3 regions of the Geodermatophilus sp. SYSU D00766 genome follow, and region 1 is predicted to be linked to each of the others. Evidence: predicted binding sites of a transcription regulator. Region 1 holds the regulator's gene; each other region holds the start of a gene.
What was found. The regulator LexA, encoded in region 1, represses DNA repair genes until DNA is damaged. The targets are predictions, from matches to a motif close to TCGAACANNTGTTCGA.
Positions count from the first base shown of each region.

Region 1 (6,826 bases):
CGCGGGTCTCCGGCTCGTCGGTCGGCGCCTCGGGCTTGTCGCCGGGGCCGACGTTGCCGGTGCCCCGCGGCCGGCCGGCCCCGGTGTCCTGGTCGGCCCCGCCGAAGGGGTTGCGCGGGACCTCGAGGCCCACGGGGTCGCGGCCCGGGTCGTCGATGCCCTCGCTGCTGCTGGTGCTCACGGGGTGCCCCTCTCGTCGTCCGTGCGGTCCGTCCCGACCTACCCGCCTCCCGGCGGGATGCACCTGACCCGTTCCGGTGTTGCACCCCGTGTATGACGACTGCAGAGACGACAACCCAGGTGACCGCTGACGACGCGCGTGTCACGCTGGACGCGATGACGACCGCCCCCCAGAGCACCTCTCTCGACGACGAGACGACCGTCGAGACCCGTCCCGCCCCGGCCGGCCGGTGGGACGAGGACGACGACACGACCGGCTCCTACGACCTCGAGGCCCGTGGCGCCCTGCGCCGCGTGGCGGGGCTCTCCACCGAGCTCGCCGACATCAGCGAGGTCGAGTACCGCCAGCTGCGCCTCGAGCGCGTCGTGCTGGTCGGGGTGTGGACCGAGGGCACCCAGGCCGACGCCGACCGGTCGCTGGCCGAGCTGGCCGCGCTCGCCGAGACGGCGGGCTCGGAGGTGCTCGAGGCGGTGAGCCAGCGGCGGGACAAGCCCGACGCCGGCACCTACGTGGGCTCGGGCAAGGCGTCCGAGATCCGCGACATCGTCGCCTCCACCGGCGCCGACACCGTGATCTGCGACGGCGAGCTGACCCCCGGCCAGCTCAACGCGCTGGAGAAGATCCTCAAGGTCAAGGTGGTCGACCGGACCGCACTGATCCTCGACATCTTCGCCCAGCACGCGACCAGCCGGGAGGGCAAGGCCCAGGTCGAGCTCGCGCAGATGCAGTACATGCTGCCGCGGCTGCGCGGGTGGGGTGAGTCGTTGTCCCGGCAGGCCGGTGGCCGCGTCGCCGGCGGCGGCGGCATCGGCACCCGCGGTCCCGGTGAGACGAAGATCGAGACCGACCGCCGCCGCATCCGGTCGCGGGTGAGCCGGCTGCGCCGCGAGATCGCCGGCATGGCGACGGCGCGGGCCACCCAGCGCTCGGCGCGCGACCGCAACGCCGTCCCGAGCGTGGCGATCGCCGGCTACACCAACGCCGGCAAGTCCAGCCTGCTCAACCGGCTGACCGGCGCGGGCGTGCTGGTGGAGAACGCGCTGTTCGCCACCCTGGACCCCACGGTGCGCCGCGCCCAGTCGCCCGACGGCCGCGAGTACACGCTCACCGACACCGTCGGGTTCGTGCGGCACCTGCCGCACCAGCTGGTCGACGCGTTCCGCTCGACCCTGGAGGAGGTGGCCGGCGCCGACCTGCTGCTGCACGTCGTCGACGGCTCCGACCCCGACCCGCTCGGCCAGATCGACGCGGTGCACGTGGTGCTGCGCGAGATCGACGCCGCGGCGGTGCCCGAGCTGATCGTCGTCAACAAGGTCGACGCGATGACCGAGGAGGACGTGCTGACCCTGCGCCGGGCGCTGCCCGGTGCGGTGTGGGTCTCGGCGCGGACGGGCGAGGGCATCGAGCAGCTGCGCGAGGTCGTCGCCGCCCGCCTGCCGCACCCCGACGTCGAGGTCGAGGTGCTGGTGCCCTACGACCGCGGCGACCTGGTGGCCCGCGTCCACCGCGACGGCGAGGTCCTCAGCGAGCAGCACGAGGCGGAGGGCACCCGGCTCACCGCGCGCGTCGACGGCGGCCTGGCCGCCGCGCTCGAGCGGTTCGCCGCACCGGTCGGCTGACCGGCGCTCCTCCGTCCCCCGCCCGGGGGACCGGCTCCCCGCCGGTCACCCGGGCGGCTCGCCGTCTCCCTGCGGCGAGGTCACGGGCGGGTCACGGCCCGGTACCGTGACCGCGTGACCAGCGGCGTGGTACGACGCGGGAGGGGAGCACCGGCCGACGGCGACCCGTCGGCTCCCGTCCGCACCGTCGTGACCGCCGGGCGCCCGTCCTGGTGGCTGCTGCTCGTGGCGTTCGTCGTCACCACGGCGGTCACCGTCGACCTGCTCAACCGCGGCGTGCTCGAACGGCTCGACCTGGAGGTCTCCGAGGTCGTCAGCGCGTGGGACCTGCGGGACTCCCCGGGCTACTGGCCGGTCTGGGCGGTCACCCAGATCGGCGGGCGCGGCACCATCCTCATCGTCCTGGCCGGGCTGGTCGGCTGGCTGTGCATCCGCCGGCGGACCCTGCTGCCGCTGCTGCGGGTGCTCACCGCGCTCGCGCTGCTGACCGTCGTGGTCTACGCGTTCAAGTACGGCACCGGCCGCACCGCGCCGGCCTACCCCGGGTCCTTCTTCCACCGCGACGGGGCCAGTTACCCCTCCGGGCACGTGGCCAACGCCGTGCTCATGTGGGGCGTGGCCTACTGGCTGGCGGTCGAGTACCGACTGGCCCCGGGCGTGCAGCGGACGCTGTGGTGGCTCAGCGTCGTGGGCCCGGTGCTGACCGGGATCGCCATGGTGTCCCTGGACTTCCACTGGGTCACCGACGCGGCGGTCGGCGCCTCGGTGGGGGTGCTGCTGCTGGGCGTGGTTCACGCACTCGACGCAGTCGTTCTGTCACGCTGGGGCAGTGCCCGAGCCGGCCGTCCCCCCGCGTAGCGCCGGGGCACACCCCGGGTGGGCCGTGGCCGCACTCGCCGGTCTGGCCCTCGCGCTCGGCCCCGCATTCCCCGCTGCCGCCGAGGAACCGGGCGCGCCGTCGCTGCGCTGCCAGGTGACCGACCCCCGGCTCGCGGAGCTCTCCGGCCTCGTCGACGTCGGGGACCGCCTGCTGGCCATCGCCGACGGCGGCGAGCAGGTGGCCGTCTCCGTGCTCGACGGGACCTGCCGCGTCGTGGACGAGACCGTCGCGCCGCTGGACCCCTACGACCCCGAGGACCTCGGCGTCGGTCCCGACGGCACCGTGTGGCTGGCCGACACCGGCGACAACAACGCCACCCGGGAGACCGTCGCCCTCATCGCCCTGCGCCCCGACGGCGGCACGGCGCTCTTCCGGCTCACCTACCCCGACGGCCCGCACGACGCCGAGGCGCTCCTGGTGGCCCCCGACGGCACGCCGTACCTGGTGACCAAGGAGGTGCTCGGTGCCAGCCGCGTCTACCGCCCCGCGGCGCCGCTCGTCGACGGCGGCACGGTGGCGCTGGTCGACGTCGGCAGCGTGGCGTTCACGCTGACCGGGACACCGGGCGGCCCGGTGGGGCGGGCCGGTCAGCTCCTGGTGACCGGCGGCGCGGTGGCCCGCGACGGCAGCCGGATCGCGCTGCGCACCTACACCGACGCCTACGTCTGGCCGCTGACCGGCTCGGACGTGCCGGCCGCCCTGGCGGGCGAACCGGTGCGCATCGCGCTGCCCGAGGCGCCGCAGGGGGAGGCGGTGTCGTTCACCGCCGACGGCGCGGCGCTCCTCGTGGCGGGCGAGGGGCTGCCGGGCGACGTCACGCTCGTGCCGATCCCCGCCGGGACGGCGGCCCCGGCGCCGTCCTCGGCGGCCGACCCGTCGCTGGCGGCCGTCCTCGACGACGGCGGCACCGGCGTGTCCCCGGTCGCCGCGGGGCTGGTCGCCGCCGGGGTGGCCACGGTGCTGGTGTGGGTCGCCGGCCGGGTACGCCGGGGCCGCGCCGCGGGACCGCCGGCCGGCTGAGGCTGCCCGCCGTGCCGCGGGACCGCCGGCCGGTCGAGGTCGCGGAGCCCGGCCGCCGCCGACCCGGGGCGGGTCCGCGGGGCCGGGAGCGCGTCCCGGGCGGTGCGGGTCAGACGCGGCGCAGGACGGTGACCACCCGGCCGAGGATGGTCGCCTCGTCGCCCGGGATGGGCTCGTAGGCCGGGTTGTGCGGCAGCAGCCACACGTGCCCGTCGCGGCGCTTGTAGGTCTTGACGGTGGCCTCGCCGTCGAGCATCGCGGCCACGATCTCGCCGTTCTCGGCGGTGGGCTGCTGGCGCACGACCACCCAGTCGCCGTCGCAGATGGCCGCGTCGACCATCGAGTCACCGGCCACCCGGAGCATGAACAGGGTGCCGTCGCCGACCAGCTCGCGGGGGAGCGGGAAGACGTCCTCGACCGCCTGCTCGGCGAGGACCGGGCCACCGGCGGCGATCCGGCCGACCAGCGGCACGTACGTGGGGGCGGTGGTGTCGCCGGCCGCGGCGGCCGGCGGTGCGGCCTCCGCCGCGGTGTCGCCGGGCAGCCGCACGTCGAGCGCGCGGGGGCGGTTGGGGTCGCGCCGCAACCAGCCCTTCTTCTGCAGCACGGAGAGCTGGTGGGCGACCGACGACGCCGAGGACAGGCCCACGGCCTCGCCGATCTCGCGCACCGAGGGCGGGTAGCCGCGGCGCTCGATCGAGTCGCGGATGACCTCGAGCACCCGGCGCTGGCGCTGCGTGAGCCCGTCGCCGGCCTCACCCCGGTCGGGGAAGGTGCGCACCGCGCCGGTCCGGGTGCCGGTCCCCTCGGCGGCGGTGTCGGTGCCCCGCCGGCCGCCACCCCGCCGGGTGGTGGTGCTCCCGCGCGTGCCCTGGCCGGTCCCGCTGGTGCCCGCCACGTCTCCTCCTCGCCGGCCGTGTCCCCACGGCCCTCGTGTCCCGCCCCGTCCCCGGCTCCGGGACCTCCGGTCGGTGACCGACGGGTGCCGGTGCGGCCGGGATCGACCGCCGGGTGCCGGGCGGACGGCTGCTGATCGGACCGTAGCGCCTCGGGACCGGGACTTCAAACGTGTGTTCGAAACCGGTGGGCGGTGTCGGTTGGCTCCTGTCGGTGCCGTGCGGTAGACATCGCACACACGTTCGATCGAACGCCTGTTCGATGCAATGGGGTCGACGAGGAGAGTGGTCATGGGCAGCGTGCGCCAGGCAGTGCTGGAGTTCGACGCGACGGTCCGGGTGCCCTGGCGGCCGCTGCTCGCCGACGGTGCCGGGGGCGGCCCCGCTCCCACCCGTCGGCCGGTGCGCCCCGACACCTCCGGGCGCCCCGTTGGCCAGGCGCCCCCGGCACCTCCGGCCCCGCTCCCCGGCGCCGGCCCGCGCGTGGCCGGTCACCTGCGGCCGGTGCCCGACCTCCCGGCCGAGCCGGCCGCCCGCGCCACCGGCCCCGCCGCGGGGGCGCGCCACACGCGCCGCGACCCGGCCCGGCCCGGAGGGCGGCCGGTGTCCGCGCAGCCGGTCCGGCGCGCGGCCGGCCCGTCGCCGGCGCCCCTCCGGCTGACCCGCCGCGGGCGGCGCCTGGTCGTCGCCCTGGTCCTGGCCGCGGGCATCGGGGGCGCGCTCCTGGGCCGGGAGGTCCTCGCTCCCCAGCAGGGCCTGCAGCTCGCCGGGGAGAGCAGCGTCGTCGTCGAGCCGGGCGACACGGTGTGGTCCATCGCCGACGAGGTCGCCGGCGACGGTCAGGACGTGCGCGCCGTGGTGCACGCGATCGAGGCGCTCAACGACCTCGAGGGTTCCGCGGTGGTCGCCGGGCAGGTCCTCCGGCTCCCCTGACCCGGCGGAGGGGACACGGGACGGCCACCGAGGGCCGCCCGGAGAAGTGACGAGAGCGTCCTCGACGGTTCGTCAACCATCGGTCCCCGGTCGCTCACGCACCGATCTCGGATCAACACATACGGTGAGGGGCGTGTCAGCAGCCGTGAACAGCAGGGCGGCGGTGTCCTTCGGGTCGCCGCAGGACGTCGAGGTGCTCGTGGACGGCGCCTGGGTGCCGGGTGCGATGCTCGGCTGGCGGCACGACGACAGCGGCGCCTGCGAGGTCTGGGTGCGGCTGCGGGCGGAGGTTCCCGGGGTCGTCGAGGGCGCCGGGACCTGGGTGGAGCTGACCGCGGTCCGGCTGCCCGAGCGCCGCCTGACGCTCGCGCCGGCAGCCGACGCCGCACCCGCGGCCGCGCCCGCCCCGGCGGACGCGCCCGCCACCGCTGCGATGCCAGCCCTCGCGGCGGTGCCCGGTGTCGCGGCGGTGCCCGCGGTCGCGGCGGTGCCCGCCACGGCTGCGGTCGTCTCCGTCGGGGGTCCGGTTCTGCGCCCCCGCCGGTTCCGGCGGCACGGCGCCGACGCGACCGCCGAGCAGCCCGCCGTCGGTGCGGGCGGGGCCGGCCGGCACCGCGCACCCGCCGGCGCCGGGTCGGGCCGCCACCGCGCGGTCACGACCGAGATGCCCGCCGTCGTCGCCGGCCCAGGGGGCGAGGCGGCCCCCGGGTCGGCTGTCGTCCCCGGCCCGGGACTGGCGGTCGTGCCGGCGGGGGAGCCCGACCTGCTCACCCGGCCCATCCGGCTCGGCGACCTCGTGCCGAACGCCCGGGGTGGTCGTCCGGCGGTCCGCCCGCCGGTCTGAGCTCCGCCGGTCCGGGCGCTCCGCGCCTGCCCGGCACCAGCCCTCACCCAGCACCGCCTCCACCGAGCCCGCGCCCGGCCGGCAGCTGCCCCGGGCACCGTCCACCGGGTCGCCGGTCCTGCTCCCGTGGGCCGCTCCGGCGGGATCCGGCGACCTCCGCAGCCGGTCCGTACACCCGTGTCCGGTCCCGTGCGCGCCGACACGCGGGCGGTCGCGGCGTGTCGTGTGGCCGGTGGGAGACCTGCTCGCGCGTGGTCACCAGGAGGTCACGAGCAGGTCTCGGCGGAAGAGACACGCCCGGTGTCGACTTGCAGATGTAGTGGAGCCGGGCCTACGGTCCCCCTACATCTAGTAGTTCCCCGATTGAGGTCCTCCACAGGTCCGTCCTCAGGTTCTCCCCGGGGCGTCCACCGGATGTCCCCAGAGAGGTCCACAGCAGGGGTCCACACCAGA
Region 1 covers NZ_JBJGYI010000019.1:50,677-57,502, forward strand. The annotation lists gene ACI8AD_RS14855 (hypothetical protein) at 1-181, opposite strand, end outside; gene hflX (GTPase HflX) at 337-1,800, shown strand; gene ACI8AD_RS14865 (phosphatase PAP2 family protein) at 1,915-2,658, shown strand; gene ACI8AD_RS14870 (hypothetical protein) at 2,684-3,700, shown strand; gene lexA (transcriptional repressor LexA) at 3,810-4,598, opposite strand; gene ACI8AD_RS14880 (LysM peptidoglycan-binding domain-containing protein) at 4,888-5,529, shown strand; gene ACI8AD_RS14885 (hypothetical protein) at 5,663-6,373, shown strand.

Region 2 (6,826 bases), on a different contig from region 1:
ACCCCCGACTCGCCGAGCCAGAAGGTCAACGGCGGCTTCACCGCCACGTTCGCGCCGGTCGCCCACCTCGAGCGCATGCAGAGCCTGGACAACGTCTTCGACGGCGACGAGCTGTCGGCGTGGGCGAACCGGGTGGCCCGCGACGCCGGCGCCGGGGTGGCCTGGCTGTGCGAGCTCAAGGTCGACGGCGTCGCGGTCGCGCTGGTGTACGAGCGGGGCCGGCTGGTGCGCGCGGCCACCCGCGGCGACGGCACGACGGGGGAGGACGTCACCGCCAACGTCCGCACCATGCGCGACGTCCCGCAGCAGCTCACCGGGGACGACCTGCCGGAGCTGCTCGAGGTGCGCGGCGAGATCTACTTCCCGGTGAGCGGGTTCGCCGAGGTCAACGCCGGCATGGTCGAGCAGGGCAAGGCGCCCTTCGCCAACCCGCGCAACGCCGCCGCGGGCTCGCTGCGGCAGAAGGACCCGCGGATCACCGCCTCCCGGCCGCTGCGGCTGGTCGTGCACGGCCTCGGCGCGCGCCGCGGGTTCGACGCCGAGCGCCAGTCGGAGGCCTACGAGCGGCTGCGGGCGCTCGGCCTGCCGGTCAGCGACCGGTTCCAGGTGGTCGACGACCTCGAGGCGGTGTGGGCCTACGTCGAGCGCTACCGCGAGCAGCGGCACTCGGTCGAGCACGAGATCGACGGCGTCGTCGTCAAGGTCGACCAGGTGGCACTGCAGCGGCGCCTCGGGTCGACGGCGCGGGCGCCGCGCTGGGCCATCGCCTTCAAGTACCCGCCGGAGGAGGCGACGACGAAGCTCCTCGACATCCGGGTCAACGTCGGGCGCACCGGCCGGGTGACGCCGTTCGGCTACATGGAGCCGGTCAAGGTCGCGGGGTCGACCGTGCAGCTGGCCACCCTGCACAACGCCAGCGAGGTCCAGCGCAAGGGCGTGCTGATCGGCGACACCGTCGTCATCCGGAAGGCCGGCGACGTCATCCCCGAGATCCTCGGCCCGGTGGTCGCCGCGCGGACCGGCGACGAGCGGCCGTTCGTCATGCCCACGCACTGCCCCGAGTGCGGCACGGAGCTGCGGCACGAGAAGGAGGGTGACGCCGACATCCGCTGCCCGAACGCGCGGTCGTGCCCGGCGCAGCTGCGGGAGCGGGTCTTCCACGTGGCCGGCCGCGGTGCCTTCGACATCGAGGTGCTCGGCTACGAGGCGGCGATCGCGCTGCTGGCCGAGCACCTGCTGGAGGACGAGGGCGACGTCTTCGACCTCACCGAGGACGCGCTGTCGCGCACCAGCTTCTTCACCAAGAAGGACGGCACGCTCTCGGCCAACGGGCAGCGGCTGCTGGCCAACCTGCAGGCGCGCAAGGACGTCCCGCTGTGGCGGGTGCTCGTGGCGCTGTCGATCCGGCACGTCGGGCCGACGGCCGCGCAGGCGCTGGCCCGCGACTTCCGCTCGCTCGACCGGATCGCCGAGGCGTCGGAGGAGGAGCTCGCCGCCGCTGACGGCGTGGGCCCGACGATCGCCCGGTCGGTGCGCGACTGGTTCGCCGTCGACTGGCACCGCGGGGTCGTGGAGAAGTGGCGCCGCGCCGGCGTGCGGCTGGCCGACGCCGGGGAGGACGCGCCGCCCGGGCCGCTGACCGGCGTCACCGTGGTCATCACCGGCTCGCTGCGCGACCTCTCGCGCGACCAGGCGATCGCCGCGGTGCAGGAGCGCGGTGGCAAGGTCACCGGCTCGGTGTCGAAGAAGACCGGCTTCGTCGTCGTCGGGGCCGACCCGGGCAGCAAGTACGACAAGGCCGTGGCGGCCAAGGTGCCGATCCTCGACGACGACGGGCTGCGGGTGCTCCTCGAGGACGGGCCGGAGGCCGCCCGCGAGGTGGCGACGATCGGCGACGGCAGCCCGCCCGCGGGGGAGTGAGGCGGCTCAGGCCGGCGTCCGCCAGACCGAGACGTGCGCCCGGCTGTCGGAGGTGAACGGCCGGCGGTGCCAGTCCTCCCAGCGGGCGTGCGGCTCGAGCCCGGCCAGGGCGGCCATGAGGTCGAGCTCGGCGGGCCACACGTAGCGGAACGGCACCGAGACGACGTCCAGGTGCCCGTCGGTGACGGTGTAGTGGTGCGACACCAGGCGCTGCGTGGCGACGTCGTACTCGTCGAAGCCGAGCCGGGTGCGGGAGAGCCGGAAGGGCCGGGCGCGCTCGCCGGGCGGCAGGCGCTGCAGGTCGGGGACGCCCACCTCGACGATGAAGGCCCCGCCCGGGCGCAGGTGGCGGGCGGCGTTGCGGAAGCAGGCCACCTGCTCGCGCTGGGTGGTCAGGTTCATCACCGTGTTGAAGACCAGGTAGACCAGCGCGAAGGTGCCGTCGACGGTGGCCGACGCGACGTCGCCGAGGGTGACCGGGATGCGCTCGCCGCCCGGCTTGGCGCGCAGCCGGGCGACCATGTCGGCCGAGAGGTCGATGCCGTGCACGGGGACGCCGCGCTCCTGCAGCGGCAGCGCCAGGCGACCGGTGCCGATGGCGAACTCGAGCGCGGCGCCGTCCCCGGCGAGCTCCGCCAGCAGGTCGACCGCCGGGCCGACCACCGCGGGGTCGAACATCTCGGCCGACGCCTCGTCGTAGCGCTCGGCGACGACTCCGGCGAAGTGGTCGACGGGCACGGCGCCACGGTGCCGCCTGTCCTGGTCCCCGGGCCACCGGATTCCTGGCGTCGCCGGACTGCTACCGGCGCCAGACGTCGACCGTGGTGCCGGCCATCTGTTCGCTGAACCGTCCGTCGGGACCGGCCGCTGCGAGGAGCTGCCGGAGCCCGGCCTCGACGTCGCCGACCCGGTTCCCGAAGAGGTGGGGAGCTGCGCTCGACAGGGAGAACACACTGGCCACGACGTCGTCGGCGCTGCGGACCACCACGCGATCGGGGACCTCGATGCGGGTCGGGCCGGTGAAGCCGGCGGCCCGGTACACCTCGCTCTCGCGGGCGCCCAGCTCCTCGTCGGCGGATGCGACCTCGGGCAGGGTCCCCTGGCCGGCGCGGCGGCGCGGGCCGAGGAAGCTCCGGACGAGCTCGTCGATCTCCCGCCGCGGCGGCCTGGGATGCGGCAGGGGCAGGTCGCCGTCGATCCCCGTGTGTGTGGTGGCGTGCACGTGCACCAGGGCGCCGTCGGGGGCGAGTGCACCGTGCAGCAGGCGGGCCACGCGCTCCCGGTCCATCCAGTGGAAGGACTGCGCCAAGGTGACCACGCGGAACGGTCCCAGGTCGGCGGGCAGGTCCTCGGCCCGCAGGTGCAGCCAGTCCACGGTGGTGATCCCGGCGGCTGCGGCCTGGCGCGCCCCCTCGGCGAGCATCTCGGCGTCGGCGTCCAGGCCGGTCGCCCGCTCGAACCAGGGAGCGAGCAGCAGGGTGAGGGAGCCCGGCCCGCAACCGACGTCGAGCAGCCGGCCGGTGCCGTCGAGGGCGAGCTCGTCGACCAGGGCGTCGACCACCTCTGACGGATACGGCACGCGGCCCTGGACGTAGTGGGCCGCGCTCCCGCGGTACAGCGACGGGTCCCAGTCCCACCCGAGGTCGCTCACGCCGGCCAGTGTGGCCGTCAGTACGGCGGTGGGGTGGTGATGGCGGTGAGGCCGGATGGGGTGGTGACGGTGAGGGTGCCGTCGGGGGCCATGTGGTGGGTCCAGCCGGGTGCCTGGTGCTTGCCGCGGTGGTGACCGGTGCAGTAACCGGCCAGGTTGCCCGCGGCGGTGGGCCCGGCGGGCCAGGGGGTGTGGTGGTCGAGTTCGCCGCGGCGGGGAACGGGGCGGCGGCAGCCGGGGAAGCGGCAGCGGCGGTCGCGGGCGCGCACGAACCGGTCCAGGGCGGCGGCGGGCCGGTAGCCGGGGCTCTCAGCCGGAGCGCCCAGCCCGCTGCCGGCGCGGGCGGCGCGCTGCAGGCCGGGCAGGTCGGTGAGGCTGAGCAGGGCGCCGCTGAGGGTGTCGGTGAGGGCGAGGCGGGGCCGGTCGGCCAGCCCGCCGCCGGCCGTGCGGGCGAGCAGGTCGGCCAGGTCGGCGCGGGCGTGCGCGCCGGCGGCAACCAGGGCGGTCAGCGCGTCGGGTGCGGCGCTGACTCGCCCGGCGGGGCTGGTGGCCCAGGCGGTCTCGTCGGCGGTGTCGGCGCGCTGCGCGGTGGCCACCAGCCGGCGAGCGTGGCCGAGGGCGCGTTCGAGGGTGAGCAGGGCGGTGCCGGCGTCGTCGACGGCGCGGTCGGCGCGCGCCCACCAGCCGTCGGGCACGGCCGGGTCGGGGCGATGCCCTGGGGGCGCCAGTGATGGTGGGCCGTCGGGCCAGCTGTCGGGTGGTGGCCCGTCCTCCTCCAGATAGCAGGGGGCCGGCTCGGCGTCGAACTCCCCGGCCAGGACCCGCTGTTCCAGCTCCTCCGACCAGCGCGCGAAGTCCTCCTCCTCGGACACCACCGCGGATGTGCCCGCCCTGTCAGGCGGCTCGGGCCCGGCCGGTGCCGTGTCGGCGGGGGCGGTGTCGGCGGGGGCGGTGTCGGCGGGGGCGGTGTCGGCGGGCGCGGTGTCGGCGGGCGCGGTGTCGGGTTCGACGGACTCGGTCCCGTTCGCTTGGCCCGTCAGGGCGGCGAGCAGGGCACGCACCACCTCGGCGGGCACCACCTGCCCGTCGATCTCGCACGGGGCATCCCCGCCCAGCAGCGCCCCGACCGGGGCGACCACCGTCAGCGCGACCTGCACCGGGGGCAGCCCGCTCTCACCGGGCCGCAGCACCAGGTCCAGCAGGCAGTCGGCCATCTTCTGCCCGCGGCTGCGCCCATCGGCCGGATCGGCGGGCAGCGCGTCGGCGTAGGCGCGCAGCGCCGCCAGCAGCGCGCACGCCTCCGGAGTGCTCAGCAGCGCCGACACCACGCTCATCCCATCGGTGCGGTCCGGGCGGACGGTGATCCCCCGGCGGCGGACGGCCCGGGCCAGGTCGCGGGCGGCGTCACGGGCGCGGTGGGCGAGCACCACCCGGCGCACCTTGTCGCCCAGCTGCGCCGGGGTGGTCACCGACCGGCCGGCCAGCCACGCCAGCAGCTCGGTCTCGATGCGGGCGCGCAGCGCGTGGTCGGCGATCGGCGCGACGTGCTCGAGCAGGCACCACAGGTGCCCGGCGTGCAGCACCCCGGCCTGCAGCGCGTCGAGCACCCGCGGCAGCCGCTGCACCAGGGTGAGGGAGCGGACCAGCTCCTCCTCCGCCCGCTGCGCGGTCACGTTCAACGCGATCGCCAGCTCGGCGGTGGCCCACTCACTGACCGGCCGCAGCACCTCGGCCCGCGCCGCCCACCGCTCGGCCGACGTCGCGCCGGGCTCCCCGGGCTGGCGGTCGGCGCAGGCGGGACAGGTAGCGGCGAATGCCGCGATCGCCCGCGCGCGCAACGCGGTCTGCCGGGAGATCTCCCGGTCGGCGGCCTGCACCGCGCCCAGCGGCCCCGACGCCCAGCCCACCACGGGCTCGTCGACCACCAGGGTTTCCGTCACGCGTTCGATCATATGTTCGAACGCGTGGATGGGCAAGTGCTGAGGGCGCTGAACGAGCAGGTCGCGAGGGTGGCCGGCGGCGGTCCGGCGGTGCCGGCCCGTGGCCGCGGAGGAGTGACGGAACCTGGCCTGCGGCTGCTGCCAGTCGGCTCAGACCGGCGGGAGGTGCGCCACCGTGGCGGCGATACCCGTCAGGTGGGTCAGCCGGAGCAGCTCCGAGCGGCGAAACGCGGGACCCCCCGAGCGGCCGAGGACCACGGCGGTGGCGGGGTCGCCGAAGGGCGCCGCCATCATCTCGATGGCCATCTCCCGCCAGCGCTCGGGCAGCCAGTCGTCCTCGCTGGGCAGCAGCCGCGGCGTCGACAGCGGCAGCCACGGCAGCGCCAGGCCCTCGAGGGCGGGCGCGGCGTCGGAGGCGGCCAGCACCTCGCCGCCGCCGGCGCCGTCGGCCTGCACCACCGCCGCCCAGCCACCGTGGAACACCCGCGGCAGCTCGGCGGCGAGGATCTTGACCGCGGTGCCCTCGGGAGCGCGGGCGAGGGCCTCGAGCAGGTCGAGCTCGCGGTGGGTGTCCAGCGCGCCGGCGAAGGGCCGCAACGACTCCACCTGCACCCCCGGCACCGCCTGCGCGGCGGTGATGAGACTGTCGGGCAGCCGGCCGGGCGGCAGGTCGACGACGACGTCGTCGACGGCCACCCCGCCACCGCGCTCGAGGACGTCGACGGAGACGATGTCGACCCCCGCGTCGCCCAGCGCGGTCGCCACCGCACCCAGCAGGCCGGGGCGGTCGGGGACGACCAGCCGCAGGAGATAGGACACGGTTCCTCCGCTGACGACGTCGAGGGGCAGCCGATCGGCGTCGATCGAGTGGCGCCAGCAGCTTCCCCCACCGGGCACCCCGCGGTCGAGCGCGCTCCCCGGCCCGGCCGGGGCCCACGGCGGCCCGCGTACAGTGACCGGGTTGCGTCCCTGGCGCCGGCGCGGCGCCGACGACAGGAGTCCCGCCCCAGTCATGAGCACCACGACCCCCGAACCCGGAGCGGCACCCGCCCTCGGCCGCCAGGACATCGCGCACCTCGCGCGGCTGGCCCGGCTCGCCGTCACCGACGAGGAGCTCGACCGCTTCGCCGGCCAGCTGGGGGCCGTCCTCGACGCGGTGGCCCAGGTGCAGCGCGCCGACGTCGGCGACGTCGCCCCCACCACGCACGCCGTCCCGCTGACCAACGTCCTGCGGGCCGACGTCGCCACCCCGTGCCTGCCGCGCGACGCCGTCCTGGCCGCCGCCCCCGCCGCCGAGGACGGCCGCTTCCGCGTC
Region 2 covers NZ_JBJGYI010000037.1:20,613-27,438, forward strand. The annotation lists gene ligA (NAD-dependent DNA ligase LigA) at 1-1,920, shown strand, start outside; gene ACI8AD_RS20555 (class I SAM-dependent DNA methyltransferase) at 1,927-2,658, opposite strand; gene ACI8AD_RS20560 (class I SAM-dependent methyltransferase) at 2,720-3,571, opposite strand; gene ACI8AD_RS20565 (DUF222 domain-containing protein) at 3,589-5,511, opposite strand; gene ACI8AD_RS20570 (ACT domain-containing protein) at 5,662-6,330, opposite strand; gene gatC (Asp-tRNA(Asn)/Glu-tRNA(Gln) amidotransferase subunit GatC) at 6,524-6,826, shown strand, end outside.
Region 2: a site for LexA is predicted at 5,516-5,531, ahead of ACI8AD_RS20565 (DUF222 domain-containing protein). Genes of this name have one in related genera too.

Region 3 (6,826 bases), on a different contig from region 1:
TCGGCCCCGACCGGGCGCGGGCCGGCGTCCCCGGTCGGCGTCTGGGGGATGGTGACGTCGGACGTGAGCCAGGACGGCGCCTGGAACGAGCCGAAGACGATCGTGCCGCCGAGGGCCGCCGTCGGGACGGGCGTGGGCGTCGGCGCGGGGTCCGTGGCGCCGCGGTCGGTGGCCCACGCGACCGTCGTCCCCCGGGCCGGGAAGGCGCCCTGCACCTGCAGGGCCGGGTCGTCGATCCCGGCGGCGGCGAAGGCGTCCCCGCTGTCGATCTGCCGCTGGATGTCCAGCAGGCCGTCGGTGGCGCTCATCGTGGTGAACGTGTCGTGGGTGGCCTTGTTGGCCGGGCCGCCCTGGACGCGCAGCCGGTAGGTGGTCGACGGCGCCAGCTGCTCGGCCGGGTGGGCGTAGAGCGTGTTGGTCGCGGGGTCCCAGACGACGCGGTCGACGCCGATGCGGGCGTCGGTGCCGGCCGGCTGCAGGGTGATGCGGGCGGCGGTCGCGGCCGGGTCCACGGGCCCGCTGAAGCGCACCGCGATCCGCGGGTCGAGGTCGAACCCGTCGAGCCGGTTGAGCTGCTGCACCAGGCCGCAGGCGATCGGGGCGCCGCACCCGTCCGTGGGCAGCGCGACCCGGCGTCCGGTCAGCTGCGCGGGGTCGCGGACGGTCAGCGAGTCGGTGGGGAAGACCGAGAGCGGCTCGGGCTTGTGCGGGGCGGCCAGGGCGGGGGTGGCGGAGACCGTCACGGCGGCGGTCAGGGTCAGTGCACCGAGGAGCGACGAGGTCGCCCGGTGCCAGCGTCGTTGCTGCACAGGCTTCTCCAGGTTGAGGGAGGACGCCCCTTCCTAGTCGACGGAGATCCGGATCACAAATCCGCATCCGATCGCTCACATCGGGTCATCCGAGGGGCGCGGTCCTCCCGCCCGTCCGCCGGTGATCCACGTGGAACACCGCACCTCCCATGGATGCGGGGCCGTCCCCGTGACCCACGAGGGCCCGGGACAGTGGCGGTCCCGGGCCCTCGTGCTCGAGTTCAGCGCGCTCAGTTGGCCATGTCGACGAAACGGCTGTAGTGGCCCTGGAAGGCGACGGTGACGTTCGCGGTCGGGCCGTTGCGGTGCTTGACCAGCATGATGTCGGCCTCGCCGGCCCGCGGGCTCTCCTTCTCGTACATGTCCTCGCGGTGGATCATCATGACCATGTCGGCGTCCTGCTCGATGCTGTTGTGGACGGCGATGCCCTCGGCGATGAAGTTGTGCCCACCCAGCACCGTGGCGTCGTAGACCTCCTCCTCGGGGCCCTGCTCGACAGAGACGATCTCGTCCCACAGCAGGTCGTTGACCGCCTGGATCTCCAGATCGGCGTCGTCCAGGACGGCCGCGATGCGCCCGAGCCGCTCGCGGCTGGGCGCGCGCTTCCACATGGCGCTGCCACAGAAGGCCGAGTCCATCGCGGCGGCGAAGGCGCGGTGGCTCATGCCCTTCTCCTCCAGGACCGCCCGCACCCGCTCCCAGACCTGCACCGGCACCGTGTCGACGTCCGGGTTGCCCGACGTCTCCCGGACGATCCCCAGCAGGCGCTCGGCGGCGGCGCCGCGGGCTCCGTGGACGCCGATCTCGCCGAGGAATCGCCGCTGGTCGTCGCAGCCGCTGACGTCGAGCGTCCAGCCGTCCCGGTATCCGGCCTTCCGGACCCGGCGGATGCGGCAGGAGATGCCGAACCGCAGGAGCAGTCGGGAGACGTCGTCGACGAGCCGGCGGCTGGTCGAGGCGTAGTACACGCGCCCACCCCGGCCGTCCTCGTTCACCGTGACGGATCCGTCGGTGGCCCACAGGTGCCGCAGGAACACCGCGATCTGCTTCTTCGGCAGGGAGAACACCGGCTCGGGCACGAACTTCTCGTGGCTGCGAAGGCCGAACAGCCCCAGCTCGTCGAGCCAGGCCGCGATCGGGTTGCGACGGCCGTGGGTCAGCGGGAACGGCGACCGCAGCCGCAGGGTGGTGCAGCGGGCCGCGGCGTACTCGTCTCGCACCGCCACGACACCGAAGTGCAGCGCCGCCGCCGTGACCGCCCGCAGGTTCTCCTCGTCGATCGAGGCATAGCGGAGAGGCTGGCGCCGGACGAAGCTGCCGTCGCCGATGAGGTGGGCGAGCAGGACGACCCGCTCGTCCTCCCACACCGTCATCCGGTCCGGCGCGGGCACGTGCCGCGGCACCGCGATGCGATCACCGGGCACCAGCTCCCCGAGCGGCCGGAACCCGTCGTAGGTGAGGAACGGGTGGTTGGCCGTGGCGCGCACCGTCTTGCCCGACGCGGTGGTCAGCTGCAGCACGGGCTTGCGGCCGGTGGAGAAGACGTGCGTCAGGTGACGGCGCACGTAGCGGAGGTTGTCGTCGAGCGCCCACACCGGGACGTCGGTGGCACCGGCCGTGAACAGCTCACCCATCGTCGTCTCGGCGCCCGTGTCGGCCCGGAGGACGCGGGTCTCCGCGGGCAGACACCCCGACTCGCGGAGGTCCGACAGCATCGGCTTCTTGTCCTGCCGCTGCTCGGAGCCACGGTTGAGCTGCGACATCGCGATGACGGGGACCTCGAGCTCCTTGGCCAGCAGCTTGAGCGCACGGGAGAACTCCGAGACCTCCTGCTGGCGGCTCTCGACGCGCTTTCCCGACGTCATGAGCTGGAGGTAGTCGATGACCACGAGCTTGAGGTCGTTGCGCTGCTTGAGACGTCGCGCCTTCGCCCGGATCTCCATCATGGTCATGTTCGGTGAGTCGTCGATGTAGAGCGGCGCGTCGGCCACCTCACCCATGCGGCGGGCCAGTTTCGACCAGTCCTCGTCGGACAGCGTGCCGGCGCGCATGTGGTGCAGCGGCACCTTCGCCTCGGCCGACAGCAGACGCATGGTGATCTCGTGCTTGCTCATCTCGAGCGAGAAGATGCACGTGGCCAGGTGGTTCTTCACCGCCGCAGAACGCGCGATGTCCAGCCCGAGGGTCGAGTTGTGCGTCGGGACGAAGCTGCGGCCGGCGAGGAAGAGGGAGTCGGCGGCGTCGACCTGGATGCACCGCACGGGCACGCTCTGGACCGGCCGGACGTCGGTGACGAAACGGACGCCGCGGGCGGTGAACGTGCGGGCACCCCGCTCCTTGTGCAGCAGCCGCTTGCGTTCCAGGCGGAACACCTCGTCGTCGGTGCTGAAGGTGAGCGTGTAGCAGGTGGACGAGGCCTCGCTCCGGCCGCGGACCCGCTTGGTGCTCATCCGGACGCGGTGGCCCAGGCCCGCGATCAGCTCACGGGCGTCCTCGGCCAGCCGACGGCTGGTGACGGCGAACTGCACCGCACCGCCTCCCGTCACGGTGCCGTCGGTGTCGAGCAGGCCGGCCAGCAGCGCCCGCCGCTGGGTCACCGACGCGCGCAGGTAGGCGGTCGGGATGTGCTTGTCCCCGAGCACGCCCAGGCCGCGCAGGAGGGCCTGCACGGTGCCGTGGTCGTCCCGGCAGTCCTGGCACTGCGCCAGGCCGCTCGAGGGGCCGCCGCAGTCGGGGCAGGTCGCCGCGCGGCCGGCTCCGCCGCGGGCCCGCAGCGCACCGCCGCAGGTCTTCCCGCAGGTCTGCACCTGGGAGGTCTTCGGCACGAAGGGCTCGCCGCACATCGGGCACGGCCGCGCCTCGGGGCCGGGACGGGCCGGCAGGCGCAGGGAGTACCGCCGGTCGGCGCCCGTGGGGACGACGACCAGCCCCTCAGCCTCGATGTGGACGGCGATCTCGGGGTCGGCGCTGGTGTACTGCGCGGCGGCCGACGTGCCGTCGCCCAGCCAGACGCCGAGGGCGTACGGCGGCACCGGGAGGTCGGCGGTGGGCAGGTCGAGCGGGGCGGCGTTGACGACGGCGTGGTTGAGCCGCCGGTCGGCGGTGGCGCAGCGGACCGTGCGGGCCAGCTCCTCCGTGGTGCGGACGCGGGCCTGCCCACGCGCGCCGAGCCGGCGGGCGGCGCGGTCGGTGGTCACCCACTGGTGCCGGGCGTCGGCGACGACCACGGTGCCGTCGGAGAAGTGCACCTCGTAGCAGGGCCGGTCGGTCATGACGCCGGTGGCGGCCACGACCGTCGTCGGGCGGCCGTCGGCACCCAGCACCCGGTCGCCGACGGCGATGTCGCCCATCGTGGTCCAGCCCGTGGGTGTGGGGATCGGGGTGTCGAGGGCCAGCGCCTTGCCCACACCGGGACGGGCGGCGATGACGACCATCTGCCCGGCCTGAAGACCATTCGTCAGTTCGTCCAGGTCGCGGATCCCGGTGGGCACGCCGCGGGCGGTGCCGCCGCGGGAGGCGATGGCGTCGAGCTCGTCCATCGTCGGCTGCAGGATGTCCTCGAGGCGCGAGTAGTCCTCGCTCATCCGCTTCTCGGTGACCTCGTAGATCTCCTGCTGCGCGCGGTCGACGATGTCGTCGACGTCGCCCCGCCCGCCGGCCGCTCCGTAGCCGAGCTGCACCACGCGGGTGCCGGCCTCCACGAGCCGCCGGAGGGTGGCCTGCTCGGCGACGATCTGGGCGTAGTAGCCGGCGTTGGCCGCCGTGGGCGTCGAGGCGATGAGCGTGTGCAGGTAGACCGCGCCGCCCATCTTCGACAGCTGGTCGGTGCGGTTGAGCTCTGCGGCGACGGTGATGGCGTCGGCCGGCTCTCCGCGGCCGTAGAGGTCGAGGATCGTGTCGTAGATGACCTGGTGCGCCGGCCGGTAGAAGTCGTTGCCGGTCAGCTGCTCCACGACGTCGGCGATCGCGTCCTTGCTCATCAGCATGCCGCCGAGCACCGACTGCTCGGCCGCGACGTCCTGCGGGGGCTGCCGGTCGTACTCCGGCGCCGTCGCCTGCGGCCGGCTGAAGTCGTCGGCCACCGCCACCTGGGTACCTCCCTCCGCTCACGCGCACGCTGACCAGCCCCGGCCTGTCCGGCCGGGGCCCGGTGGGGGAAGCACCAGGACGCGCGTCGCCTGCACTCGAACGCCCGTTCGAGGACCGTGGTACCGGGAGCCACTGACAGTTCTCGCAGTTCCCGGCGCCGGAGAGACGGTAGGAAGCGACGGCGGGTCCGTCCAACACCCCGTGTGCACCGCGTTCTGCACAACTTGTGGACAAGTCGGTGGACAGCCCGAGTCGACATGTGGAGACGGGCGGGACACCGGCCGGACATCCAGCGGTCCTGCGGGTGTCACCTGCGCCGGGTCCGCCCACCGGCTGTGGACACGAGTTTCTCGGCGCGCCGGACGCCCGGGCGTGTCGTGTCGTCCCGCCCGGCGCAGCCGTCACAGCACCGGCGGTGACGGCGCGCGACGACCCACCGGCGGGGACGCCGTCACCCCGTGGCCGGCGCCTCGCCGGGGCGAGGACGCCAGGCAGGCCGGCCACGCCGCCTCGGGGTGCCCCGGCCGCAGGGACGGCCCGGGGGGCGTCAGCGGGCCGTGGACGGTCCTCCGCGCCCCGTCCGACCACAGCAGGCCTGCTCCGCCGGGCGAGGCCCGAGACGACGCGAGGGGCGCCGGACGACGTCCGGCGCCCCTCGCGGGCAGTGCGGTGCGGTGCGTCAGCCGGCGACGACCTCGATCGCCAGCCGGGTGGTGACCTCCGGGTGCACCCGCACGGTGACGGTGTGCTGGCCGGTGGTCTTGATGCTGCTCGGCAGCTCGATGCGGCGGCGGTCGAGCTCCGGGCCGCCGGCGGCGGTGACGGCCGCGGCGACGTCGGCGGTGGTGACCCGGCCGAAGAGGCGGCCCCCGTCACCGGCACGGGCGGGCACCCGGACGGTCAGGCCGGACAGGCGCCCGGCCACGGACTGGGCCTCCTCGAGCGAGCGCACCTCGCGGGCGGCACGCGCCCGGCGCAGCGACTCGACCTGCTTCTCGGCACCGCGGGTGGCGACGATGGCCAGACCGCGGGGCAGGAGGTAGTTGCGGGCGTACCCGCCCTTGACCTCCACGGTGTCACCGGAGGACCCGAGACCGGTGACCTCCTGCGTCAGGATCAGCTTCTGGGTGCTCATGGTCAGCGCGCCGTCGAGGTGTAGGGCAGCAGGGCCATCTCACGGCTGTTCTTGACGGCCGTGGCGACGTCCCGCTGGTGCTGGCTGCAGTTGCCGCTCACGCGGCGGGCACGGATCTTGCCGCGGTCGGAGATGAACTTCCGCAGCAGGGTCGTGTCCTTGTAGTCGATGTAGGTCGCCTTGTCCTTGCAGAACTGGCAGACCTTCTTCTTGGGCTTGCGCACGGGGGGCTTGGGCACTGGGTTCTCCAGGTACGGCTAGGGGGGTAGATGGAACGGCCCTCTCGCAGGGACCCGCGCCGCGCGGAGCGGGGCGTGGGGGGCGAGGGGGTCCTCTCTCAGAAGGGCGGCTCGTCGGACGGGCCGGCGGGCGTCGACCACGGGTCGCTCGCGCCGCCGCCACCACCGCCGCCGAAGCCACCGCCACCGCCACCGCCGCCGCCGAAGCCGCCACCGCCGCCGCCCTCACCACGGGAGGCGCGGGTGACCTTCGCGGTGGCGTAGCGCAGCGAGGGGCCGATCTCATCGACCTCGAGCTCGATGACGGTGCGCTTCTCGCCCTCCTTGGTCTCGAACGAGCGCTGCTTGAGGCGCCCCGAGACGATGACCCGCGAGCCGCGGGTGAGGGACTCGGCCACGTTCTCGGCCGCCTGCCGCCAGACGTTGCAGCGGAGGAACAGCGCCTCACCGTCCTTCCACTCCTGCGACTGCCGGTCGAAGGTGCGCGGCGTCGAGGCGACCGTGAAGTTGGCGACCGCGGCACCCGACGGCGTGAACCGCAGCTCCGGGTCGGA
Region 3 covers NZ_JBJGYI010000018.1:41,349-48,174, reverse strand. The annotation lists gene ACI8AD_RS14425 (Ig-like domain-containing protein) at 1-743, opposite strand, end outside; gene ACI8AD_RS14420 (replicative DNA helicase) at 1,040-4,897, opposite strand; gene rplI (50S ribosomal protein L9) at 5,578-6,033, opposite strand; gene rpsR (30S ribosomal protein S18) at 6,036-6,272, opposite strand; gene ACI8AD_RS14405 (single-stranded DNA-binding protein) at 6,371-6,826, opposite strand, start outside.
Region 3: a site for LexA is predicted at 4,994-5,009, ahead of ACI8AD_RS14420 (replicative DNA helicase). Genes of this name have one in related genera too.